Regions from separate parts of the Kitasatospora sp. NPDC058170 genome, predicted to be linked through region 3. Evidence: predicted binding sites of a transcription regulator. Region 3 holds the regulator's gene; each other region holds the start of a gene.
The links. Region 3 encodes HrcA, which represses chaperone genes, less so after heat shock. Its sites were predicted from a motif close to TTNGCACTCNGNNNNNCNGAGTGCNAA; they were not measured.

Region 1: groES (co-chaperone GroES) is a predicted target of HrcA. The motif match lies at 4,228-4,254, and genes of this name have one in related genera.
Region 2: groL (chaperonin GroEL) is a predicted target of HrcA. The motif match lies at 2,133-2,159, and genes of this name have one in related genera.

The regions. Positions count from the first base shown of each region.
Region 1 covers NZ_JBHVUV010000020.1:32,183-37,981, reverse strand. The annotation lists gene ACFVVX_RS22725 (WhiB family transcriptional regulator) at 439-765, shown strand; gene ACFVVX_RS22720 (LysR family transcriptional regulator) at 843-1,871, opposite strand; gene groL (chaperonin GroEL) at 2,017-3,645, opposite strand; gene groES (co-chaperone GroES) at 3,780-4,085, opposite strand; gene ACFVVX_RS22705 (hypothetical protein) at 4,347-4,664, shown strand; gene ACFVVX_RS22700 (methyltransferase domain-containing protein) at 4,682-5,799, shown strand, end outside.
Region 2 covers NZ_JBHVUV010000004.1:250,814-256,612, reverse strand. The annotation lists gene thrC (threonine synthase) at 1-903, shown strand, start outside; gene ACFVVX_RS07300 (MoaD/ThiS family protein) at 930-1,208, shown strand; gene ACFVVX_RS07295 (cold-shock protein) at 1,779-1,982, shown strand; gene groL (chaperonin GroEL) at 2,316-3,938, shown strand; gene ACFVVX_RS07285 (hypothetical protein) at 4,090-4,452, shown strand; gene ACFVVX_RS07280 (hypothetical protein) at 4,506-5,246, opposite strand; gene ACFVVX_RS07275 (PadR family transcriptional regulator) at 5,327-5,674, shown strand; gene ACFVVX_RS07270 (hypothetical protein) at 5,671-5,799, shown strand, end outside.
Region 3 covers NZ_JBHVUV010000001.1:131,270-137,068, forward strand. The annotation lists gene ACFVVX_RS00565 (DUF3097 domain-containing protein) at 1-462, opposite strand, end outside; gene ACFVVX_RS00570 (DUF2785 domain-containing protein) at 548-1,312, opposite strand; gene ACFVVX_RS00575 (hypothetical protein) at 1,414-1,998, opposite strand; gene htpX (zinc metalloprotease HtpX) at 2,112-3,032, opposite strand; gene hrcA (heat-inducible transcriptional repressor HrcA) at 3,294-4,328, shown strand; gene dnaJ (molecular chaperone DnaJ) at 4,404-5,543, shown strand; gene ACFVVX_RS00595 (16S rRNA (uracil(1498)-N(3))-methyltransferase) at 5,625-5,799, shown strand, end outside.

The sequences.
Region 1 (5,799 bases), on a different contig from region 3:
GACGTCCGGCGCCCGCTAACCGCCTCCGCACTTCCAACGACCGTCACTCGAATGAGTTACGGCTTTCAGGGCCATCTCCACCACTGTACGTGGCCAACCCGTTACCGATCAGCCGCATCGCGGTGCACACGCCGCACTTTTGTGCAGCTCGCGCGCGGTGGGCGCGCGACCCGCACACCGGCGCGGGGCGCCGTACGCCCGTCGACCACCCGATTGCCACGTCTGCGCCCGCCGAAGGCCATGCCCACTTTGCCCGTTTTTATAGCTTTTGTATGGTCATTGACTGTTGTGCCACTCTGTGGGTGACTTGTCCATGGAGTTGCCTTAAGTCATATTTCCAGGTGTCCACACCAGCGCATCGAAGCCTCGCCGTGCCGCACAGTCCAGCCCGCCGCTGGTGGCCGGCCCCGGCCGACGAGCCTCTGAAGGGAATGAGCCATGGCAGATTTCTCCCGCCTCCCCGGGCCCAACGCGGATCTCTGGGACTGGCAGCTGTCCGCAGCCTGCCGCGGCGTGGACAGCTCGCTCTTCTTCCACCCCGAGGGCGAGCGCGGGGCCGCACGCAGTTCGCGCGAGGCGAGCGCCAAGGAGGTCTGCATGCGCTGCCCGGTACGCACCGAGTGCGCCGCGCACGCGCTGGCGGTCCGGGAGCCGTACGGCGTCTGGGGAGGGCTCACCGAGGACGAGCGCGAGGAGATGATGGGACGCTCGCGCAACCGCCTGGTCGAGGTGCCGCTGGCCATGCCGTCCGGCATTCCGCGCTGAACGCGGTCCGTCCCGCGTCGTGAAGAAACGTTTCTTCGCGGCGCCTCAGGGCGCCTCCGAGCCAGTGTGATCGCGGCTCAGCGCCCGGCGGCCGCCCCCGCCAGCCGCTCCAGCATCAAGGCCACGGCCGGCACCTCGGCGAGGTCCGGCAGGGTCAGGGCGACCACCTGCCGCACCGCGGGCGCCCCCGAGGCGGTCCGCACCGGCACCGCCGACACGCCGTCAGGGCGTACCGACTCCAGCGCCAGACCCGGCAGCACCGCCACTCCGAGCCCGGCCGCCACCAGGCCGACCACCGCCGGGTAGTCGTCCGTCGCGAAGTCGATCCGCGGCTCGAAGCCCGCTCCCGCACACAGCTCCACCAGGTGGCCCCGGCACTGCGGGCAGCCGGCGATCCACTGCTCCCCCGCCAGCTCGGCCAGTTCCACCGGCTCCGCCGCGGCGCCCGACCCGCCGCCCGCCGCGCCGCGCCCCGCCAGCGGGTGCGCGGCCGGCAGCAGCCCGATCAGCGGGTCGTCCAGCAGCGGGGTGACCACCAGGTCGGACCAGTCGGTGACGGCGCTGAGCTGCTGCGCCTCCAGGTTCGCCTCGGCCCTCGCCTCGCGCGGGGTGCCGTGGGCGGGCGCCGGCGCCGGGGCGCCGCCGGGCGTGTGCGGGTAGCGGAACGCCAGCGCCACCTCGCACTCGCCGCCGCGCAGCATCGCCAGCGACTCCGGCGGCTCCGCCTCGACCAGCGACACGCGCACCCCCGGATGGCTGTCCCGCAGCCGGGCGACGGCGGGTGGCACCAGAGTGGAACTCGCCGTCGGGAAGGAGACCAGCCGCACCCGCCCGGCCCGCAGCCCGGCGATCGCCGCCACCTCCTCCTCGGCCGCGGAGAGCCCGGCCAGGATCCCGGTGGCATGCTTGAGCAGCACCCGCCCGGCCTCGCTCAGCTGCATGCCGCGGCCGGAGCGGACCACCAGCGGGGTGTCCACGGACTTCTCCAGGGCCTTCATCTGCTGGCTGATGGCAGGCTGGGTACAGCCCAGCTCACGCGCGGCGGCGGAGAAGGAGCCGGTGCGGGCGACAGCACGCAGGACGCGCAGGTGGCGGGCCTCGATCATGCCTCAGTTATAAGGCAATCTTTGCCGTAAGCAAAATTATACTGATGGTTGAATGCGGGACAACGCGCCGGCGCGTTGCAAAACGCCGGCGGCCCGGCCGCACCCCCGAGGGGGGCGGACCGGGCCGCCGGTCACTGATCAGGCGTCAGTGGGAGTGGCCGTGGCCGCCGTGCGCGTGGCCGTTGTCGGCCTCCTCTTCCTTCTTCTCCACCACGAGGGTCTCGGTGGTGAGCAGCAGGGAGGCGATCGACGCGGCGTTCTCCAGCGCGGAGCGGGTGACCTTGACCGGGTCGATGACGCCGGCCTTCAGCAGGTCGCCGTACTCACCGGTGGCCGCGTTGAAGCCGTGACCGGCCTCCAGCTCGGCGACCTTGTGGGTGATGACGTAGCCCTCGAGGCCCGCGTTCTGGGCGATCCAGCGCAGCGGCTCGGCGAGCGCCTTGCGGACGACCGCGACACCGGTCGCCTCGTCGCCCGAGAGGCCCAGGCCGCCCTCCAGCACCTTGGCGGCGTGGACGAGGGAGGCGCCACCGCCGGCGACGATGCCCTCCTCGACCGCGGCACGGGTCGCCGAGATGGCGTCCTCCAGGCGGTGCTTGCGCTCCTTCAGCTCCACCTCGGTGGCGGCGCCGACCTTGATGACGCAGACGCCGCCGGCCAGCTTGGCCAGGCGCTCCTGCAGCTTCTCGCGGTCCCAGTCGGAGTCCGTGTTGGCGATCTCGCCCTTGATCTGGGCGACGCGGCCGGCGACGGCCTCGGTGTCACCGGCACCGTCGACGACCGTGGTCTCGTCCTTGGTGATGGTCACGCGGCGGGCGGTGCCCAGCACGTCCAGACCGGCCTGGTCGAGCTTGAGGCCGACCTCCTCGGAGATGACGGTGGCACCGGTCAGGGTGGCCAGGTCGCCCAGGATCGCCTTGCGGCGGTCACCGAAGCCCGGGGCCTTGACGGCCACGGCGTTGAAGGTGCCACGGATCTTGTTCACCACGAGGGTGGACAGCGCCTCGCCGTCGACGTCCTCGGCGATGATCAGCAGCGGCTTGGAGGCACCGCCCTGCAGGATCTTCTCCAGCAGCGGCAGGAGCTCCTGGATGGAGGAGATCTTGCCCTGGTTGATCAGGATGTACGGGTCCTCGAGAACCGCCTCCTGACGCTCCGCGTCGGTGACGAAGTACGGCGAGAGGTAGCCCTTGTCGAACTGCATGCCCTCGGTGAAGTCCAGCTCCACGCCGAAGGTGTTGGACTCCTCGACGGTGATGACACCGTCCTTGCCGACCTTGTCGATCGCCTCGGCGATGAGCTCGCCGACCTGGGTGTCCTGCGCGGAGAGGGACGCGACGGCGGCGACGTCGTCCTTGCCCTCGATCTCGCGGGCGATGGACAGCAGGTGCTCGGAGACGGCGGCGACGGCCTTGTCGATGCCCTTCTTCAGGGCGGCCGGGCCGGCACCGGCGGCGACGTTGCGCAGACCCTCGTTGACCAGGGCCTGGGCCAGCACGGTGGCGGTGGTGGTGCCGTCGCCCGCGACGTCGTTGGTCTTGGTGGCGACCTCCTTGACGAGCTGCGCGCCAAGGTTCTCGTACGGGTCGTCGAGCTCGACCTCACGCGCGATGGTGACACCGTCGTTGGTGATGGTCGGCGCGCCGAACTTCTTGTCGATGACGACGTTGCGGCCCTTGGGACCGATCGTCACCTTGACGGTGTCGGCCAGCTTGTTCACGCCGCGCTCCAGCGAGCGGCGGGCGTCCTCGTCGAACTGCAGGATCTTCGCCATGTTCCCTATTCCCTCGGGGGTGCGGCCATCGCGGCGGCCGCGAACTACGTGAGCCAACAACCACGCCCCGGGCCCCTGTCACTAGGGACACGGATCCGGGGCGGGCTGGAACGTCTTACTTCTCGGTGGTGCGTTTACTTCTCGATGATGGCGAGAACGTCACGCGCCGAGAGAACGAGGTACTCCTCGCCCTGGTACTTCACCTCGGTGCCGCCGTACTTCGAGTACAGGACGATGTCGCCGACGGCGACATCGAGCGGCAGACGCTGGCCGTCCTCGAAGCGGCCCGGGCCGACGGCCAGGACGACGCCCTCCTGGGGCTTCTCCTTGGCGGTGTCCGGGATAACCAGGCCGGAGGCCGTGGTGGTCTCGGCGTCGAGCGGCTGGACCACGATGCGGTCCTCGAGCGGCTTGATGGCAACCTTGCTGCTGGTGGTCACGTCCGAGCTCCCCTTCGGAGATTACGGGGTTTTCTAACGGGTAGGGGCGAACCTGCGAGTCTGCCGTCGCGGGGGTCAGACACACGTTGTCCGCGTTAGCACTCCCCATGGGGGGAGTGCCAAGGACGACCATAGGCCGGTGTTAGCACTCAGTCAACCAGAGTGCCAACGGCGCGCCCTCCGGATTCGATTCGCGGGGCGCCCGCGGGATGAGTAGCCGTACTCATGTGCGGCCGGACGCCCCGGGCGCAGACTCGTCCCATGACCGCCCAACCGGCGCGCCCCGGGCCGCCCCTGTCGGAGGACGTGGTGCTCACCGCACTGCTCCTGCCCCTGCTGGCGGCCCTGCCGGTCGGCCTCCTCGCGCTCGTCGCGAGCATCGCCTGGAACACCTCCGGGCAGGCCCAGGGAACGGTCGTCGGCATCGGCCTGGCGATCGGTCCGCCGCTGTGCCTGGGAGCGGCCGGCCTGGTCGTCCGGCGCAGCTGGCGGTCCGGCTACCGGATCCTGCCGATCGCCGCCGGGGTGGCGCCCTTCCTGCCGCTGCTCTGGGCCTTCGCGGGCTTTCCCGGCGTGTGACCGGCGAGAATGGCCGGGTGGAGACCGAGAACCTGCAGCCCCTGCTGACGCCCGAGGGCCGAGCCCTGCTCGCCGAGCTGCGCGAGTTCGCGCCCGAGGAGGAACTGGCGCTGGCCACCCGGCTGCGGCGGGAGCACCCGGCGGAGCTGGTGTCCGCCGCGTTCGGGCAGGCCCGGCTGCGGCAGCGGGCGCGGGCGAAGTTCGGCGCGGACGCCGACCTGATGTACTTCACGCCCAACGGGGTCGAGCAGTCCACCCGGCGCAGCGTCGCCGAGTGGCGGGCGCGGCGGTTCGCCGAGCTCGGGGTCCGGCGGCTGGCCGACCTCTGCTGCGGGATCGGCGGGGACGTGCTGGCGCTGGCCCGGGCCGGGATCGAGGTGCTCGCCGTCGACCGGGATCCGGCCGCCTGCGCCGCCACCGCCGCCAACGCGGCCGCGCTGGGCCTGTCCGACCTGGTCGAGGTGCGCTGCGCGGACGTCGCCGACGTCGACGTCACCGGCTTCGACGCGGTCTTCACCGACCCGGCCCGCCGGACCGCGCGGGGCCGGGTGTTCGACCCGGAGGCGTACACCCCGCCGCTGTCCTGGGCGGTCGAGGCCGGCCGGCGCACCCCGATCGGCGCGCTGAAGGTGGCCCCGGGCATCCCGCACACGGCCGTCCCGGCGGACGCCGAGGCCGAGTGGGTCTCCGACCACGGCGACGTCAAGGAGGCGGTGCTCTGGTTCGGCACCGGGGCCGGGCGCCCGCACCGGGCCACCCTGCTGCCGCACGGCGACTCGCTGACCGGCGGCGACCTGCCCGACCCGCCCGCCGGGCCGGTCGGGCGCTACCTGTACGAGCCGGACGGCGCGGTGATCCGGGCCCACCTGGTCGCCGAGGTGGCGGGGCAGGTGGGCGGCCGGCTGATCGACCCGAAGATCGCCTACGTCACCTCGGACCGGCTGGTCGCCACCCCGTACGCGCACGCGTACGAGCTGACCGACGTGCTGCCGTTCCACATCAAGAAGCTGAAGGCACTGCTGCGCGAGCGGGCCGTCGGCACGGTGGTGATCAAGAAGCGCGGGATGGCGATCACCCCGGAGGACCTGCGCCGCCAGCTGAAGCCGAGCGGCCCGAACTCCGTCACGGTGATCCT
Region 2 (5,799 bases), on a different contig from region 3:
GTGGTGGCCTGTGCCATCGAGGCCGCGCGGGCGTTCGGCTTCACCACCCTGTCCTGCTCGTCGACCGGCAACCTGGCCGGTGCGGTGGGCGCGGCGGCGGCCCGGGCCGGGTTCAAGTCCTGCGTGTTCATCCCGCACGACCTGGAGCAGGGCAAGGTCGTGATGGCCGGTGTCTACGGCGGCGAGCTGGTCGGCATCGAGGGCAACTACGACGACGTGAACCGCTTCTGCTCGGAGCTGATCGGGGACCCGGCCGGCGAGGGCTGGGGCTTCGTCAACGTCAACCTGCGCCCGTACTACGGCGAGGGCTCCAAGACGCTGGCGTACGAGATCTGCGAGCAGCTCGGCTGGCGGCTGCCGGAGCAGATCGTCATCCCGATCGCCTCGGGGTCGCAGCTGACGAAGATCGACAAGGGCCTGCAGGAGCTGATCAGGCTCGGCCTGGTCGAGGACCGGCCGTACCGGATCTTCGGCGCCCAGGCGGCGGGCTGCTCCCCGGTGTCGGCGGCCTTCAAGGCCGGCCACGACGTGATCCGCCCGGTCAAGCCGGACACCATCGCCAAGTCGCTGGCGATCGGCAACCCGGCCGACGGCCCCTACGTGCTGGACATCGCCCGCCGCACCGGCGGCGCCGTCGAGGACGTCACCGACGCCGAGGTGGTGGCCGCGATCAAGCTGCTGGCCCGCACCGAGGGCGTCTTCGCCGAGACCGCGGGCGGGGTGACCGTCGGCGTGCTGAAGAAGCTGGTCGAGACCGGACAGCTGGACCCGGCCAAGGAGACCGTCGCGATCAACACCGGCGACGGCCTGAAGACCCTGGACGCCGTCTCCGACGCCGGCATGACCGCCGTGATCCGCCCGACGCTGGCGTCGTTCCGCGACGCCGGCCTCGCGTCCGCCTGACCCACCCGCAGCAAGGAGAAGCCCCCATGAGCGCCACCGTCCGCATCCCGACCATCCTGCGCACCTACACCGGCGGCGTCGCCGAGGTGACCGCCGAGGGCGCCACCCTGGGTGAGGTCATCGCCGACCTGGAGAAGAACCACGCGGGCATCGCCGCCCGCATCCTGGACGACGCCGGCAAGCTGCGCCGTTTCGTCAACGTCTACGTCAACGACGACGACGTGCGCTTCGCGGAGGGCCTGGCCACCGAGATCAAGGACGGCGCCGGCATCTCGATCATCCCCGCGGTGGCCGGCGGCTGCTGAGCCGCTCCTTCTTCGACCAGCCGTTCGCGCGTACGGAATTCCGCTTCCCGTACGCGCGGGCGGCTGGTCGCATTCCGGCCGGAATATTTCCCGGTCAAGTCGGAGTAGAGTGTGGCTCAGCCGGGAACAGGGCTCCCCCTCCCCCTTTCACCGGCAGTCGAATCCGTCCGCGCCCGTACCGCCGGTGTCTGTCCGGCCGCTGAGACCGGCGCCGGGGCCGCGACGTCGAAACATGTCAGGCAGATGTCAGAATTCTTCAGGGGATTTGGGCAATTCGTCCGCTATGTCCGGCGTGGAATGCGGAATTTCTCCCGCTTTCGCCCGTCCTGTCCCCTGACACCCCTAGGGAATTCCCAGCGGTGGGCTCTGTTGCAGAGGGCTTCGGTCCGGATACATTCAGCCGCGGTCGACGCAATCGCCCGTTCATCGGATGCCTCCGATGGGCTCGGCGGGGGATTGCGGCGTGCACGGCTGTGCCCAGGGGGGGTTCCCCGGGCCGGCCTCAACCAGACCCGGGCCCGCAGACCTGCGGGCGCGTGAAGGGCCAGCACAGCACTAGGGGAGTTCGGAATGGCTCAGGGCACCGTCAAGTGGTTCAACGCGGAGAAGGGCTACGGCTTCATCGCGGTCGACGGTGGTGCGGACGTCTTCGTCCACTACAGCGCGATCCAGATGGACGGCTACCGCACCCTTGAGGAGGGCCAGCGGGTCGAGTTCGAGATCTCTCAGGGGCAGAAGGGCCCGCAGGCGGACATGGTCCGCGCGGCGGTCTGACCTTTCCGGTCCCAGGAGTTCGGCTCGGCCCATCGGCTGGTGCACCTCTTGCTTCGCTGCGGGCCCGTACGACACGTCGTACGGGCCCGCAGTCATGTCCGGATCCGGTGGCCCGGGGTGGCCGGTGCGGCTCGCGGGTTGGCGATTGGGCTTGCACTCGCCTACCCGGAGTGCTAATCATTGGCGTTAGCACTCACAGCGTGAGAGTGACAGCGGACCGGGTCGGTGAGGCCCCCGGGAGCGGTAGGGGAAAGGACCCCCGCACACCAGGGCCGTCCGTCGCGGGCACCCCTTGGTCCGAGCAGTCGACCGTGTCCCGGAGGACCACTTCTGATGGCCAAGATCATCGCCTTTGATGAGGAAGCTCGCCGCGGCCTTGAGCGTGGCATGAACCAGCTCGCCGACGCAGTGAAGGTCACGCTCGGCCCCAAGGGTCGCAACGTCGTGCTGGAGAAGAAGTGGGGCGCTCCCACGATCACCAACGACGGTGTCTCCATCGCCAAGGAGATCGAGCTCGAGGACCCGTACGAGAAGATCGGTGCCGAGCTCGTCAAGGAGGTCGCCAAGAAGACCGACGACGTCGCGGGTGACGGCACCACCACCGCCACCGTGCTGGCCCAGGCGCTCGTTCGCGAGGGTCTGCGCAACGTCGCGGCCGGCGCCAACCCGATGGCCCTGAAGCGCGGTATCGAGAAGGCCGTCGCGGCCGTCTCGGACCAGCTGCTCGCGCAGGCCCAGGAGGTGACGACGAAGGAGCAGATCGCCTCCACCGCGTCCATCTCCGCCGCCGACACCCAGATCGGCGAGCTCATCGCCGAGGCGATGGACAAGGTCGGCAAGGAAGGCGTCATCACCGTCGAGGAGAGCAACACCTTCGGTCTGGAGCTTGAGCTCACCGAGGGCATGCGCTTCGACAAGGGCTACATCTCGGCCTACTTCGCCACCGACCTGGAGCGGATGGAGGCGTCCTTCGAGGACCCGTACATCCTGATCGCCAACTCCAAGATCGGCTCGGTCAAGGACCTGCTCCCGCTGCTGGAGAAGGTCATGCAGAGCGGCAAGCCGCTCGTCATCATCGCCGAGGACGTCGAGGGCGAGGCCCTGTCGACCCTGGTCGTGAACAAGATCCGCGGCACCTTCAAGTCCGTCGCCGTCAAGGCCCCGGGCTTCGGTGACCGCCGCAAGGCCATGCTCGGCGACATCGCCATCCTCACCGGTGGCACCGTGATCTCCGAGGAGGTCGGCCTCAAGCTGGAGAACGCCGGCGTCGACCTGCTGGGCACCGCCCGCAAGGTGGTCATCACCAAGGACGAGACCACCATCGTCGACGGTGGCGGCGACAGCGACCAGGTCGCCGGCCGCGTGAACCAGATCCGTGCCGAGATCGAGAACAGCGACTCGGACTACGACCGCGAGAAGCTCCAGGAGCGCCTCGCCAAGCTGGCCGGCGGCGTGGCCGTCATCAAGGCCGGCGCGGCCACCGAGGTGGAGCTCAAGGAGCGCAAGCACCGCATCGAGGACGCCGTCCGCAACGCGAAGGCCGCCGTCGAGGAGGGCATCGTCGCCGGTGGTGGCGTCGCGCTGCTGCAGGCCGGTGTCGCGTTCGACAAGCTGGAGCTGGAGGGCGACGAGGCCACCGGTGCCAACATCGTCAAGGTCGCGCTGGAGGCCCCGATCAAGCAGATCGCGACCAACGCCGGCCTCGAGGGTGGCGTCGTGGTGGAGAAGGTGCGCAACCTCCCCGCCGGTCACGGCCTGAACGCCGCCACCAACGAGTACGTCGACCTGGTCGCCGCGGGCATCATCGACCCGGCCAAGGTCACGCGCTCCGCGCTGCAGAACGCCGCCTCCATCGCGGCGCTCTTCCTCACCACCGAGGCCGTCATCGCCGACAAGCCGGAGAAGGCCTCCGCGGCCGCCGGCGGCGGCATGCCGGGCGGTGACATGGACTTCTGATCCCCTCGCGGATCGGACGGTCTTCGTTCGCACGGGCGGTTCCCTTCGGGGGGCCGCCCGTGCGGCGTTTCCCGGGGGCCGCCGGGTGGGCGCCCGGGTGGGCCTTCGGGCTCCGGGCGGTGTCCGGGCCGGGCTTTGGGACAATGGGCGGATGGCTGCTACCGCTGACGACATCGAGACCGCCCTGCACAGCGCGCGGGCGCTGATCCTCGCCGACCTGACCGCCCGGGACGTGGCGGACGCCGCCGTGGTGTCGCTGGTGGAACAGGCCGTGACGCACCGGCGCTGGTGGCTGGAGCAGTGGCCGGACGGCACCGAGTACGTCCTCGGGCTGGTCGCCCAGGACGTCCAGGACGCGCTGCTGGAGGCGTACGGCCGCTGGCCGCTGTGCACCGGGTGCGCCTCCGACGGGGACCCGCACGCACTGAGCGTCGAGCCCGAGCTGGGGCCGGAGCCGCACTGGGTCTGCGGCAAGGAGGGCGCGGTGGTGGCGCCCGTCGGAGGGCTGTCCTGATCCGGTGACCCCGCCGCCCGGCCCGCGGCGGCGGGCGGACGGCGGGCGGACGGCTACGGTTCGAGCCGGCCGAGCTCGGCCGCCAGGTTGGCGCGGGCGGGGGCGTCGAAGCGCTCGCGGGCGACGGGGGTGCGGTACAGCGCGGGGAGCGCGAGCAGCCGGCGCAGGATCTCGGCGCGCCCGGCGCGGAAGTCGGGTTCCGGGACGAAGGCGTACTCCTCGCGGACGGCGGCGGCATAGGCCGCGTACTCCTCCGGGAGGCCGCCGAGGACCGCCAGGTCCGCGTCGCAGAGCACCTCGCCGTCGCGGTCGCCCGGCTCGGGGCGGTGGGTGACGGTGAGCCGGACCAGCCGCTCGACCCCGGCCACCCGGGCGGCGGGCAGACCGGCCTCGGTGAGCGCCCGGACGGCCAGGGCGGCGCTGCGCTCCTCGTTCTCCGAGCGGTCGGGCCGGTAGACCGCGTCGTGGAACCAGGCGGCCAGCCGGACGGTGTCCGGGTCGTCGGCGTGCCCGGCCAGCGTGTCCACGTGGGCGAGCACCGCCCGCAGGTGCGCGACGGTGTGGTACCGGCGCTGCGGCTCGGCCCAGCGGCGCAGCAGTTCGCGCCCGGCCGGCTCGGGGTCGGCGTTCGCCCCGCAGCGCAGGAGCAGGGCGGCCCAGGCGGCGAGCAGGTCGGTCGGAGGCCCGGTCGGCAGGTCGGCCGGCGGCCCGGTCGGCGGGTCGGTCGGCAGGTCGGCCGGAGGGGCTGCGAGGTCCCCTGGGGCGTCGGCGGGTGCGTCCGGCGTGTTCGGCATGGCCACATTCTGGCGGTTCCCCGGGGTCGATCGGAGGGTTCCACTGGACCTATAGGTAGGTTGACGATATATGTAGTCGTATGACAGAACGCTCCATGCAGGAGCCCACGCTGCTTCTGCTCACCGCACTGGCCGACGCGCCCAGACATGGCTACGCCCTGATCCAGGAGGTCGCCGCGATCTCCGACGGCCGGGTCACCATGCGGACCGGCACGCTCTACGGCGCTCTCGACCGGCTGCTCCAGCAGGGTCTGATCGAGGTCGCGGCCGAGGAGGTGGTCGACGGCCGGGCCCGGCGCTCCTACGCGCTGACCGTCGCCGGCCGGGCCGCGCTGGCCACCGAGGCGGAGCGCCTGCGGGCCGTCGCCACCGAGGCGGAGCGCCGCCTCGCCGTTATCCGCCCGAGGGTCAGGGGAACCTTGGCATGACTACACCCACCATCTCCACGCCGACCGTCTCGATACCGGCCGCGGCCCTGCGTGCCGTGCTCCAGGTCTACCCGGCCCGCTACCGCCGCGAGCGCGGCGACGAGCTGGCCGCGGTCTTCTTCGAC
Region 3 (5,799 bases):
CAGGTCGTCGACGCCCTCCAGGTACTCCACCACCACGCCCTCGATCCGCAGGTCGTCGCCCCAGACCCGCTCGACCAGCTCGGCGTCGTGCCGGCCCTCGACGTAGATCCGGGACTCGCGTGCGACGCGGGCCCGGGCACCGGGGACGGCGACCGAGCCGGAGGCGGTCCGGCCAGGCACGCGGGAGGGCGCCGGCGCGGCCGCGGCGGGCCGGACCAGGGTGACCACCCGGCCCTCCAGCAGGAAACCGCGCGGTACCAGCGGGAACACCCGGTGCTTGCCGAAGCGGTCCTCCAGGGTGACGGTGAACCCCTCCGCCGTCTTCTCGCAGCGCACCACCGCGCCGCAGAAGCCGCTCGCCGCCTCCTCGACCACCAGGTCCCGCTCGGCGGGCACCTCCGGGGCGGGCTGCTGCCGCTTCCACGGCGGGGTCAGGTCGGGTCCGTACGAGCGGCTGCGCATTCCACGGAGTCTAGGGTCTGACCGGCCGGCGGGGCCCGGCGCACGCCGGTCCCGTCAGCCCGTCAGCCCGTCAACCCCGGGGCCCTCAGCCCGCGTACGGGGCGTTGACCGCCAGCACCTCGGCGAGGTGCCGCTTGAGCGCCCCGGCGTGGCGCAGTGTCAGCGGCTCGGCGCCGCGGGCCGGTCGCACCCCGCGGTCGGCGAGCAGGTACAGCACCCGCAGGGTCCGCAGGGTGTTGGAGACGGGCGCGGGGACGGTCCCCGGCCGGCGCGGCTCCCGGGCGGCGATCGGCTCCAGCCAGGCCACGGACTGCCGCTCCGTCAGCTCGGCCCGGGTCAGGACCAGCGCCAGGGCCTGGCCCAGCCGGTCGTCCTCCAGGGCGTCCCAGACGTGGTCGGTCGGCGCCGTCAGCCGGGCCGCGGCCACGTCCAGCAGCGGCGCCGGGTCCACCAGCGGGCTGCGGCCGAAGGCGGCCAGCAGGTCGGCGCCGTGCGCGACGGCGTGCAGCCAGCCGAGTGACCCGTCCCAGCCGCGCAGATCGGTCTCGGCGGGGTACCAGCGGGCGAAGGCCTCCAGCCAGGACGGCTGGTGGGCGCCGGCGTCGACGATCTCGGCGAGGACCAGCGCGGCGAAGGTCCGGGCCTGGATCTCCGGGTCGGCGAACCGCTCGGCCATCCGGTCGCCGAGCGAGCCCAGCTGGTCGGGCGCCAGCAGTGGAACCCACCGGCAGAACTGTTCGTAGGCCAGCCCGTCGCGTATCCCCGGGTCGGGGGAGCGCAGCTCGGCGCTCACGAGGGCCAGCAGGTCGGGGGTGGGCTGCGCGGATTCGATCTCATCCCAATGGATCACGTTCGGGCACGCTAGAGCGGGCCGCCGCCCGGGGCCACCCGTTTTCACCGCCCCGGTGCCCCCGCGGCCCCGGCGGGACCCCACGGCCCCGGCGGGAGGGCTCACAGCCCCGGCGCACCCCAGACCGGGAACCAGCGACCGAGGTCCTTCTCCAGCCGCAGGTCGTTCCCCAGCATGGCGTTGACCTGGAGCTCCAGCGGGCTGTTGCGCCGCTCCCCGCCGCCCGGCATCGGCGCGAACGGGTAGAAGGTGCCGCGCTTGAACAGGTAGACCAGTGCCAGCGGCTGCCCCTCGGCGTTGCGGAAGGCGACCAGCGAACAGAGCAGCTGCGGCCCGAAGCCGTTCGCCTCCAGCTCGCTGTTGACCGCGTGCAGGTCGTTGACCAGCTCCGGCAGCTCCTGCGGGGTGTGCCGGGCGAGCAGCCAGGAGTAGCCGTACGCGTCCTTGGAGGCCTCCACCGGGACGCCGCCGCGCTCGGTGTCGGCGTCCAGCAGCGCCCGCACCTGCCGCTCCACCTCGCCGAAGGCCCCGCCCTCGACGGCCGCGAAGCAGACCGACCCGAGGCCGGTCGGCAGGAAGCCGGCGGCCGCCTCCAGGGTCAGTGCGGCCGAGGGGACGCCGAACAGCTGGTCGAGATCGGGTTTGACGGGCTTGGTGCGGCCGAACAGGGTGTCCAGGAATCCCACGGTGGTCCTCTCCGGTCGGGACGGTCGGGAGCAGGTCGGTCGGGAACAGATCGGTCGGAGCAGGTCGGTCAGGAGCGGGTCGGTCGGGAACACGTCGGCCGGGGGCGGCGGCGTCAGCGGCCCAGCTGGGCCGAGATGCCCGCCAGCTGCTCCAGCCGCTTCTCCAGCGAGGGGTGGGTGGAGAACAGCTGCGAGGCGGCCTCCCGGGCGCTCAGCGCCGGGGCGAAGTAGAAGGCGTTGTACGGCTGCGCCTGGCGCAGGTCCTTGGTGGGGATCGCGGCGATCTGGCCGGTCACCTTGGTCAGCGCCGAGGCCAGCGCGCTCGGCCGGCCGGTGAGCTGGGCGGCGGCCCGGTCGGCGGCCAGCTCCCGGTAGCGGGAGAGCAGCCGGGTCAACAGGAAGCTGATCGCGTAGACCACCACCGAGACCAGCGGGATGACCAGGGCGGCGATGGCCGCGTTGGAGTCGTTGCTGTTCCGGCCGCCGCCCATGAACCCGCCGTACATCGCGATCCGGGTCATCGCGCCGGCCAGCACGCCGAGGAAGCCGGCGATGGTCATCACCGCGACGTCCCGGTGGGCGACGTGCGACAGCTCGTGCGCCAGCACGCCCTCCAGCTCCTCCGGCTCCAGCCGCCGCAGCAGCCCGGTGGTGACGCAGACCACCGCGTTCTGCGGGTTGCGGCCGGTCGCGAAGGCGTTCGGCATGTCGTTGTCGGCGACGGCCACCCGGGGCTTGGGCATGTCGGCGAGCGCGCAGAGCCGGTCGATGGTGCCGTGCAGCTGCGGGTACTGCTCCGGAGTCACCCGGTGGGCGCCCATCGCCCGTTCGGTGATCTTGTCGCTGAACCAGAACTGGGCCACGAACAGGCCGCCCGAGAGCAGCACGATCAGTGGCCAGGCCCCGCGCAGCAGCACGATCAGCAGGCCGGTGAAACCGACGTACAACAGCCCGATCACGAACATCGTCCCGACCATCCGGCCGGTCAGACCGCGGTCCGGGGCGAAGCGGGTGTGCTGGCCCGAGCTCGACATCGCTGCTCCTCCGTTCGCCGTTCGCTATCGATGCTGCCACCCGGTCGGGCCCACGGCATCACCCGCGCGCCGGACAGTGCGGGCAGGATCACCCCCGACGGGCCGTTCCTGCCGTCGGACCCGGGCCTTACACTGGCAGGTACGGTTCTGGCACTCGTGTGTTCAGAGTGCCAAGGCCGGGGCCTCCCAGAGCGGCTCGCAGCATGCCAAAGCGGACACATGTCACAACGGACAACGTGCGAAGACGGAGGTGGGTGCCCCATGGCCGGTGAGGTCCGACAGCTCGACGAACGCAAGCTCGCCGTGCTGCGCGCCATCGTCCAGGACTACGTGGGCACCGAGGAGCCGGTCGGCTCCAAGGCCCTGGTGGAGCGGCACAGCCTCGGGGTGTCCCCGGCCACCGTCCGCAACGACATGGCCGCGCTGGAGGAGGACGGCTACATCCACCAGCCGCACACCAGCGCCGGGCGGATCCCCACGGACAAGGGGTACCGCCTGTTCGTCGACCGGTTGGCCGAGGTCAAGCCGATGAGCGCGCCCGAGCGGCGGGCGATCCGGCACTTCCTGGACGGCGCGGTCGACCTGGACGACGTGGTGGCCCGGACGGTCCGGCTGCTCGCGCAGCTCACCAGACAGGTCGCGGTCGTCCAGTACCCCTCGCTCTCGCGGTCCACCGTGCGGCACATCGAGCTGGTCGCACTCGCCCCGGCCAAGGTGATGCTGGTCCTGATCACCAACACCGGCCGGGTCGAGCAGCGGATGGTCGACTGCCCGGGCGCGGTCGGCGAGGTGGTCCTCGCGGACCTCCGCGCCAAGATCAACACCCGGGCCGTCGGACAGCGCCTGCCCGACGTGCCGGGGCTGCTGGAGGAACTCCCGGCGGCCTTCGAGGCGGCCGACAGGCCGGCCGTCACGACCGTCCTGGCGACGCTCTTCGAGGCGCTCGCCGAGCAGAACGAGGAGCGGATCATGCTGGCCGGCACGGCCAACCTGACCCGCTTCGGCCACGACTTCCCGCTCACCATCCAGCCGGTGCTGGAGGCCCTGGAGGAGCAGGTCATCCTGCTCCGCCTCCTGGGTGAGACCGCGGACGCGGGGGTGACGGTCCGGATCGGGCGGGAGAACGCCTACGAGGGGCTCAATTCCACCTCGGTCGTCTCCGTCGGTTACGGTTCGGGCGACGAGAGCGTGGCCAAACTGGGTGTGATCGGTCCGACCCGGATGGACTATCCGGGCACAATGGGGGCGGTGCGAGCGGTGGCACGGTACGTGGGTCAGATCCTGGCCGAGTCGTAGGAACGGCCACCGTCGGAAATCCGGCGGTGGTACCAGTCGCAAGCACTTCTACAGGCGGAACAAGCGGAGCATTTGGTGGCCACGGACTACTACGCGGTACTCGGCGTCCGACGGGATGCGGGGCAGGACGAGATCAAGAAGGCGTTCCGACGCCTGGCACGCGAACTGCACCCGGACGTCAACCCGGACCCGAAGACGCAGGAGCGGTTCAAGGAGATCAACGCCGCTTACGAGGTGCTCTCGGACCCGCAGAAGCGCCAGGTCTACGACCTCGGCGGCGACCCCCTGTCGCCCAACGGCGGCGGCGCGGGCGGCTTCGGCGCGGGCGCGGCGGGCTTCGGCTTCTCCGACATCATGGACGCCTTCTTCGGCGCGGCCTCCGGCCAGCGCGGGCCGCGCTCGCGGACCCGGCGCGGCCAGGACGCCATGATCCGGCTGGAGATCACCCTGGAGGAGGCCGCCTTCGGCACCACCAAGGAACTCCAGGTCGACACCGCCGTCACCTGCACCACCTGCAGCGGCGAGGGCGCCGCTCCCGGCACCTCCGCGCAGACCTGCGACATGTGCCGCGGCAAGGGCGAGGTCTCCCAGGTCACCCGGTCCTTCCTGGGCCAGGTCATGACCTCCCGCCCCTGCCCGCAGTGCCAGGGCTTCGGCACCGTCGTGCCGACCCCGTGCCCGGAGTGCGCCGGCGACGGCCGGGTCCGGGCCCGCCGCACCCTGACCGTCAAGATCCCGGCCGGCGTCGACAACGGCACCCGGATCCAGTTGGCCGGCGAGGGCGAGGTCGGCCCCGGCGGCGGCCCGGCCGGCGACCTCTACGTCGAGATCGCCGAGAGCACCCACCCGACCTTCCAGCGGCGCGGGGACGACCTGCACTGCACCGTCACCATCCCGATGACGGCGGCCTCGCTCGGCACCCAGGTGCCGCTGCAGACCCTGGACGGCCTGGAGGAGGTCGACATCCGGCCCGGCACCCAGTCCGGCCAGTCGATCCCGCTGCACGGCCGCGGCATCACCCACCTGCGCGGGGGCGGCCGGGGCGACCTGATAGTGCATGTCGAGGTGCAGACGCCCACCAAGCTCGACCCCGAGCAGGAGGACCTGCTGCGCCGCCTCGCGGTGCTGCGCGGCGAGGAGCGGCCCTCCGGCCAGTTCGCGCCGGGCCAGCAGGGGCTGTTCTCCCGCCTGAAGGACGCCTTCAACGGCCGCTGACAGCACCGGCGCCCGGCGACCCGCACGGGTCGCCGGGCGCCGTCGTTCCACCGCACCGACCTCGCACCCCCAGGGGACCTCATGACCGCGCCCGTGTTCGTCGTCGAGACCGCGCAGCTCGCCTCCGCCGCCCCGGGCGCGGTGGTCCGGCTGGACGGGCCGGAGGGGCGGCACGCCGCCGCCGTGAAGCGGCTGGAGCCCGGCGAGGCGGTGACCCTCGCCGACGGCCTGGGCCTCGGCGTGGACGGCACGGTGA